DNA from 2 places in the Microbulbifer sp. ABF4_143 genome. Region 2 is predicted to be linked to the other one. Evidence: predicted binding sites of a transcription regulator. Region 2 holds the regulator's gene; the other holds the start of a gene.

Evidence for each region. Region 2 encodes sigma-54, which starts transcription at its own class of promoters, with help from an activator protein. Its sites were predicted from a motif close to TGGCACANNNNTTGCNNT; they were not measured.
Region 1: the regulator sigma-54 is predicted to act here: its motif matches at 2,252-2,269, upstream of nirB (nitrite reductase large subunit NirB).

The regions. Positions count from the first base shown of each region.
Region 1 covers NZ_JBSWWT010000027.1:37,656-41,863, forward strand. Annotated here, with positions in the region: gene nirB (nitrite reductase large subunit NirB) at 1-2,118, opposite strand, end outside; gene ACXAF3_RS16725 (bifunctional protein-serine/threonine kinase/phosphatase) at 2,460-4,208, opposite strand, start outside.
Region 2 covers NZ_JBSWWT010000019.1:3,839-8,046, reverse strand. Annotated here, with positions in the region: gene lptC (LPS export ABC transporter periplasmic protein LptC) at 1-401, shown strand, start outside; gene lptA (lipopolysaccharide transport periplasmic protein LptA) at 388-945, shown strand; gene lptB (LPS export ABC transporter ATP-binding protein) at 1,018-1,743, shown strand; gene ACXAF3_RS14305 (RNA polymerase factor sigma-54) at 1,937-3,382, shown strand; gene hpf (ribosome hibernation-promoting factor, HPF/YfiA family) at 3,750-4,040, shown strand; gene ptsN (PTS IIA-like nitrogen regulatory protein PtsN) at 4,044-4,208, shown strand, end outside.

The DNA.
Region 1 (4,208 bases), on a different contig from region 2:
GTTGCCGCACACGAACAGGTTCCAGCCCTTCTCGGTGGCGATAACGCCGACGTCCTTGCTCTGCGCCTCGGCGCACTCCCGGGTGCAGCCGGACACCGCCATTTTTATCTTGTGCGGTGAGCGCAGCCCCTTGTAGCGGTTCTCGATATCCAGTGCCATCTTGACGCTGTCCTGTACACCGAAGCGGCACCAGGTGCTGCCGACGCAGGACTTAACCGTGCGCAGGGATTTTCCGTAGGCGTGGCCGGTCTCGAAGCCGGCGTCGATCAGTTCGCGCCAGATGTCCGGCAGCTGCTCCAGGCGCGCGCCGAACAGATCCACCCGCTGGCCGCCGGTGATCTTGGTGTAGAGCTTGTATTTTTTCGCCACCTGGCCGAGCACGATCAGCTTGTCCGGGGTAATCTCGCCACCGGGAATACGCGGCACCACCGAATAGCTGCCGTTTTTCTGCATATTGGCCATAAAGGTGTCGTTGGTGTCCTGCAGGCCGACGTGCGGCTTCTCCAGAATGTGCTCGTTCCACAGGGAGGCGAGAATCGAGGCCACCGCCGGCTTGCAGATTTCACAGCCGCGACCGCTGCCGTGCTTTTGCAGCAGCTCGCCGAAGGTTTTGATCTCCTCCACCTGCACTATGTGGAACAGCTCCTGACGGGTGAATGGAAAGTGCGCACAAAGGTGGTTGTTCACTTCCATACCCAGTGCCGCCAGCTCCTCGTCGACGACATTCTTCAGCAGCGCCGCGCAGCCGCCACAGCCGGTGGAGGCTTTGGTTGCGTCCTTCACTTCCGCCAGGGAGCAGCAGCCGCCGGCCACGGCGTCGACTATTTGCCCCTTGCTGACGTTGTGGCAGGAACAGATGGTTGCGGTGGCGGGCAGGGCGCCGGCACCGAGGGCGGGCGCGGCGCCGTCGGCGGCGGGCAGTATCAGCTGTTCCGGATGCTCGGGCAGATCGATATTGTTCAGGTGGTACTGCAGCAGCTGGTCGTAGTCACCGGTATCGCCGACCAGCACCGCGCCGAGTAATTTTTTGCCTTCCCCGTCGGTGATCATGCGCTTGTAGACGCCGCTCTGCTCGTCGATGAAGGTGATGGCCGCGGCGCCCTCGCTGCGGCCGTGGGCGTCGCCGATAGAGCCCACCTGCACGCCGAGCAGTTTCAGTTTGGTGCTCATATCGGCACCGGTAAAACGGGCGTCCTCGCCGCACAGCTGCGCGACTGTGTTGCGGGCCATGGTGTAACCCGGGGCCACCAGGCCGAAGATGCGGTTGTCGTAGAGGGCGCACTCGCCGATGGCGAAAATATTTCCGTCGGACGTGCGGCAGGACTCGTCGATGACGATACCGCCGCGCTCGCCGACTGCCAGGCCGGCGGCCTTGGCGAGCTTGTCCTCCGGGCGAATACCGGCGGAGAAGACGATCAGGTCGGTGAAGAGTTCCCTTTCGCCTTTGAACTGCATACGCAGGCGGCCGTCGACCTCCTCGATCAGCTCGGTGGCGGTACTGGTGTGCACCGTTACACCCAGGTCCTCGATCTTGTTCTTCAGCAGCTCCGAGCCGCCGGCGTCCAGCTGCACCGACATGAGCCCCGGGGCGAACTCCACCACATGGGCCTCGAGCCCCAGCTCGCGCAAGGCGTTGGCCGCCTCCAGTCCCAGCAGACCGCCGCCGACCACGACGCCGGTACTGCCGCCCTCGGCGGCCGCGCGGATCGCATCCAGGTCCTCGATGGTGCGGTAGACGAAGCACTTTTCGTGCTGATGCCCGGGAATCGGCGGCACGAAGGGATAGGAGCCGGTGGCGAGTACCAGGCGGTCGTAGCTTTTTTCGATACCGCTGGCGGAGGTGACGGTTTGCTTTTCCCGGTCGATGGCCACCGCGGCGTCGTTCAGCAGCAGCTCGAAGCCCCAGTCCCTGTATTGTTCGATCTTGCCCATGGCCAGGTCGTCGGCAGAGCGGCCGGCGAAATACTCGGACAGATGCACCCGGTCGTAGGCGGGTCTTGGCTCGGCGCAGAAGACGGTGACGTCGAACAGCGCTTTTTCCGGCCGCGCGGCCAGTTGCTCGAGGAAGTGGTGGCCCACCATGCCGTTGCCGATAACGATGAGTTTTTGCTTAACCATAAGTCTGCCATCTCAATCTGTTTTGTTCGGCAGGGGAGGTGGCGCGGTGGAGTGGCACGGGCGCCTCCTCTTCTGCCGAAGAGTCCGGGCGCCGTTGCCGCGGTTGGAGATAAGTTGTGTTGGTAGTTATTGATATTCAAGGTTTGTGCCAAAGTGAAATCAGCGGTTTTTTCAGGATTTTGGCGATAGACAGGGTTTTGCTTGCGATAAATTGGTGCGCCCGATGGGGTGACTGCCCCCCGACGGTGCCCGCAAGCGGGATTGATGGCAGCAGGGCCGCTACCACCGCCAGCTAATGGCAGAGCCGAAAGCCGGGTACCGATCGCGGCCACCGGCCGCTGCTACAGCAGATACAGCAGGTGCGACAGCAGTGACAGCAGCGCCACCAGTTGCCAGAACAGCAGCGGATTGCGCTCCATCAGTGGCCGAAATTCTTCACGGGTGAACTCCGGGTTCGGCGTCTGCAGGTCGTGTACGAATTCCGACAGCGCCGGGTAGCGGTGGCGCGGGTCCGGCGCGCAGGCCCGCCGCAGGGCGCCGTCTATCCACTCGGGAATATCCTCGCGGCGCTCGCGCACACTGATGTATTGCAGATGGGTGTAGCTCTTCAGTCGGTAGTGACTCAGGCCGGTGCGCTCGCGGTAGGGGTAGCGGCCGGTAAGCAGCTCGTAGGCGATAACGCCCAGGGAGAAGATATCCGAGCGGTGGCTGGGGGTGTCGCCGAAGAAATACTCCGGCGCGGCGTAGTTCTTGCTGCCCGGCGGTGTCTCGTCGCCCAGCTGCAGCCGCTCGCGCAGCCCGGCGCCGTCGGCGCCGCCCAGATCGATCAGCTTCAGGCGGCCGTCCTTTGCCACCATGATGTTTTCCGGCTTCAGGTCGCCGTGCACTATTTCCATGCGCTGCAGCCGGCGAAGCGCGCTGACCAGCTGGCCGATCAGTTCGCGCACCTGCTCCACCGGCGGCTCGGGATTCAGCTGCATCCACTGGCGCAGGTTCTGGCCGTCGATATATTCCAGTGCGTGGTAGAGGAACTGCCGCTGCGCGCGCGGCGGGAATATCCTGACAATACCCGGGTGGTCCAACCGGCGGCCGGTCCACTCCTCGGCGACGAAGCGCTCGATATAGAGGGGGTCGTCGGCGAAGTTGACCGAGGGGGTTTTGAGTACGCGCAGTTCGCCGCTATCGGTATCCCGCGCCAGGTACAGCTGGCTGCGGGGGCTGGCGTGCAGCTCCTGCAATATCAGGTAGCCGTCGATCTTGTGCCCCGGGCGCAGGTCCGGCGGAAAGGGCAGTTGGCGGTTGCGCTCCAGCAGGTCGTCGCCGCTCGGCTCGACCCGGTGCACGCGGCAGACCACTGCGCTCAGGTTGTCATCGGAGCCGCCGGCCAGGGCCACATCCACAAGCGTCTGGGCGGCGGTGTCGCCGCTTTGCCGCAGTATGTTCGCGATGACTTGCGCTGGGACAAAATCGTGTACGCCGTCGCTGGTGATCAGGTAGATATCGCCGGCTTGTAACACCTCGCGGCGGTAGTCCAGCTCGAGATGGGAGTCCATGCCCAGCGCGCGGCTCAGGAAGGTGCGCCCGGGGCCCAGGGCGCGGCTGTGATCGCGGGTCAGGCATTCCAGTGTGCCGTCGCGCAGCCGGTGAATGCGCGAATCGCCGATATGGATCAGGTGGGCGCTGGCCCCCTGCAAAACGACGGCGGAAAAGGTGGTGAGCCAACCCTGGCGGATCTCCCCGCCGGCCCCCTGGCGGTAGAGCCAACTGTTCAGCGACTGCAGCACCCGCGACGCGGCCTGTTTTACCGGCCAGGTTTCCGGCGTGCTGTAGTAGTCGGACAGGAAGCCGCTGATCGCCGCCCGCGCCGCCTCGCCGCCGGCCTCGGCGCTGGCGACGCCGTCGGCGACGGCGGCCAGGGTACCGCGGGCGCGCAGCTCCACCGCATCCGGGTTACAGGCGGCACAGGCGTCGTCGTTGTGGGGGCGCCGGCCGGCACTGGAAGCGCTGGAGACTTCCAGCGCGGGGCGGGCCCGCGGCCCGCTTGAAGCGCCGGGGTCTTCGGTGCGCGACGGCGAAGCGCTCTGCGTTTG
Region 2 (4,208 bases):
AAGAGGGTACCCTCGCCTACCGCGTGGACGCCGAAAAGATCACCTACTTCCAGTTCGAGCGCCGCGACCGCGCCGACCTGACCGAGCCGCGCATCCTCTTCTACCAGGAGCACCAGCCGAAATGGCGCACCGAGTCCCGCAGCGGCGTCGCCCACAACAACGGCGAGCGCGTCGTACTGCGCGGTGACGTGAAAGTCACCGAACTTCCGGCGCCCGGCGGCATCAGACTGGATACCCAGGCCATCACCATCGAGCCCCGCGAGGAATACGCCGAGACGGACAAAGTTGTTACCATTACCGCCGGCCCGAACATCACCACCGGCAAAGGCCTGCGCGCCTTCCTGAAGGAAGACCGGGTGGAAATCCTCTCCGACGTTAAGAGCAGCTATGAAACCGAGTAACCCAAGCCGCCACCTGCGCCGCTACCTGGCGCCCATCGCCGCCATGCTGCTCCTGGGCGCCCAGGCCCAGGCGCTGCCGGACGACCGCGAACAGCCGATCAAGGTGCAGGCCAAACACCTGCAGGCCGACCGCGGCAAGAACCTGTCCGTCTACAGCGGCAATGTGGTCATCACCCAGGGCTCGCTGCAGATCCGCGCCGACCGCGTCGAAGTGCACGGCAACGCCGCCGGCGAGATCAGCCGCGTAATCGCCACCGGCAAGCCGGCGCACTTCCAGCAGCAGGTGCAGCAGAGCCAGAACCCGGTCAAGGCGCGGGCCCGGCGCATCGAGTTCACCGTCAGCTCCGACGAGCTGCACCTGACCGGCGACGCCCATGTGGACCGCGACGGCAACACCCTGACCGCGGAGAAGATCGACTACGACCTGAACAGCGAACAGATGCAGGCCCACGGACAATCCGGCGAAGGCCGCGTGGAAATGATCTGGAAGCCGGAAAAGAAAACCGGCAACCAGCAGAGCGGCGAGACCCAGCGGGACCAGTAGCGCACGACCAAGCATCCAACAGGCGCGGGGCGAACCCGCCAGCGCCGCACAGACAGAATTCGGAACACAAGTATGCCAACGCTGAAAGCGTTACACCTCGCCAAACAGTACAAGAAGCGAAAGGTGGTCCAGGACGTATCCGTCAGCGTGACCAACGGCCAGGTGGTCGGCCTGCTCGGCCCCAACGGCGCCGGCAAGACCACCTGTTTTTATATGATCGCCGGCCTGGTGCAGGCGGACGCCGGACAGGTGCTGATCGACGGCGAGGACATCACCCGCCTGTCCATGCACGGTCGCGCGCGCAAGGGTATCGGCTACCTGCCCCAGGAGGCCTCGGTCTTCCGCCGCCTGTCGGTGCGCGACAACATCCTCGCCATCCTCGAGACGCGCAAGGACCTGTCCCGCGCCGAGCGGCTGCAGCGGGCGACGGAACTGCTGCAGGAGTTCAATATCACCCATATCGAGAACAGCCTCGGCATGGCCCTGTCCGGCGGCGAGCGCCGCCGTGTGGAAATAGCCCGCGCCCTGGCCACGGACCCCAACTTCGTGCTGCTGGACGAACCCTTCGCCGGCGTGGACCCGATATCGGTCAACGATATCAAGCAGATCATCCGCCACCTGCGCGACCGCGGTATCGGCGTGCTGATCACCGACCACAATGTGCGCGAGACGCTGGATATCTGCGAGACCGCCTATATCGTCAGCGAGGGCCACATCATCGCCGCCGGCACTCCCGCGGAAGTGCTCGCCAACCAGCAGGTGCGCGAGGTGTATTTGGGACACGAATTTACCATTTAGCGCCATTCCACCCTTCCGGTCACCCATTCCCGGCGGTGACCGGAACTCCATCACCTTCCGGCAGATCCTGCCACAATTTCCCGCTGCAACTTCGGCACACTTATTGCTTGTAATCACCCGGCCAGAAGGTTAGTCTGCTGCGTCTTGGATATTTAGACGAATCATCCGCCACCCTGGTCTGCAGTCCCCAGATATGAAGCAGTCTCTCCAGCTAAAGCTCGGCACCCAGCTGACGATGACGCCCCAGCTGCAACAGGCGATCCGCCTGCTGCAGCTGTCGACACTGGACCTGCAGCAGGAGGTCCAGTCGGCGCTGGACAGCAACCCGCTGCTGGAGGTGGACGGCGAGGAGTACACCGCGCCCGAGTCCGTCGGGGAGCAGCTCCCGGAACAGGCCGCCGCCAACGACGACCCGCAGGGCGGCGAAGCGGACGGCGAGAGCGACTGGAGCCAGGACATCCCCGACGAGCTCCCCGTGGACACCCGCTGGGACGATATCTACAGCGGCGGCAGCTACACTGGCGACGGCGACGAGCTCGCCCTGGAACAGCGCAACGCCGCCCCCGACAGCCTGCAGGACCACCTGCTGTGGCAGCTCAACCTCACCACCCTCAGCGAACGCGACAAGCTGATCGGCGAGAACCTGATCGACGGCATAGCGCCGAGCGGCTTCCTGGAAACCCCACTGGCCGAAATTGCCGCGGCGACCGGTGCGGAGGAGGACGAAATCCTCACCGTACTCAAGACCATTCAGCAGTTCGAGCCCGCCGGCTGCGGCGCCCGCGACCTGCGCGAGAGCCTGCTGCTACAGCTGCGCCAACTGCCGGCCGGCACCCCCTGGCTCGCGCAGGCGCAGGCGGTGGTCGAGCGGCACCTGGACCTGCTCGGCAAGCGCGACTTCCGCAGCCTCAGCCGCCGCACGCGTCTGAACGAGGCCCAACTGGGGGAGGTGGTGCGCCTGATCCAGACTCTGACCCCCTATCCCGGCGAGGCCTTCGGCGGCGAGGAACCGCAGTATGTGGTGCCCGACATCATCGTCAGCCGCAGGGAGCAGCGCTGGCTGGTGGAACTGAATCCGGAGACCACCCCGAGGCTGCGCATCAACGGCGACTACGCGGCGCTGATCCGGCGCGCCGACAACTCCCGCGATAACAACTTCCTGCGCGACCACCTGCAGGAGGCGCGCTGGTTCCTGAAGAGTCTGCAGAGCCGCAACGAAACCCTGCTCAAGGTCGCATCGAGTATCGTCGAGAAGCAGCAGGGCTTTTTCGAGCTGGGTCCCGAGGCGATGAAACCCATGGTGCTGGCGGATATTGCCGAGACCATCGGCATGCACGAATCCACCGTTTCCCGGGTCACCACGCAGAAATACATGCTGACCCCACGCGGTGTCTTCGAGCTCAAGTACTTCTTCTCCAGCCACGTCAGCACCGACTCCGGCGAAGACGCCTCCTCCACCGCCATCCGCGCGATGATCCGCAAACTGATCGACGCCGAGCCGCCGCGCAAGCCGCTGTCCGACAACAAGATCACCCAGGAACTGGACAAACAGGGCATCAAGGTGGCGCGGCGCACCGTGGCCAAGTACCGCGAGTCCATGGGCATCCCCTCCTCCAGCGAGCGCAAGCGACTGGTTTGATTCGGGACGAGGGTTCACCGAAACGTGACGCGAAGGCGGTGATGCCGGGGGCCGTTTGCGGGACCTTTCACGGCCAGGGATGGCCGCGGAGAGCGTACAGGGACGTATTCACAGCGTGTCCCACAAAGGGCCCCCGGCAGCAGCGCCGCCCGCCGAATCGCATACGAAGCGCAAAGCGGACCCGCTACAGCGCCATCCATGACCAGACAAGAACTCCCAGTCACAAATTGATGGACGCCCAATGGCACCCCTTGCACGACCGATACTCAAACTTTGAGTGTATCCTTCCATTCTGGCGCACTTCCTAGTAGGGTTGCCGCCCAAACGGGGGGCGCCGCCAAGCGATGCTCTCGATAAGGAGAAGTCCATGCAGATCAACATTAGTGGTCACCACGTCGATGTAACTCCGCCCATCCGCGATTACTGCGAGACCAAGCTGGAAAAACTCTCCCGACACTACGACAACATCACCACCGCCCAGGTCATCCTGTCGGTGGAAAAACTGATCCAGAAAGCCGAGGCCGTGGTCCATATCAACGGGCACGATCTCTGCGCCGGCTCCGAAGACAAAGACATGTATGCGGCCATAGACGCCGTCACGGACAAGCTGGATCGCCAACTGAAAAAATACAAAGAGAAGTTGCAGAACCACCGCTGAACTATGACATTGGAAGCATTACTCTCTCCCCGCCTGAGTCTCTGTCACCTGGCGGGGAGCAGCAAAAAGAAACTGCTGCTCAATATTGCCCAGGCCATCGCCGAACAATATCCACAACACGACGCCGACACCACCTTCAACCAGCTGATTGCCCGCGAGCGCCTAGGC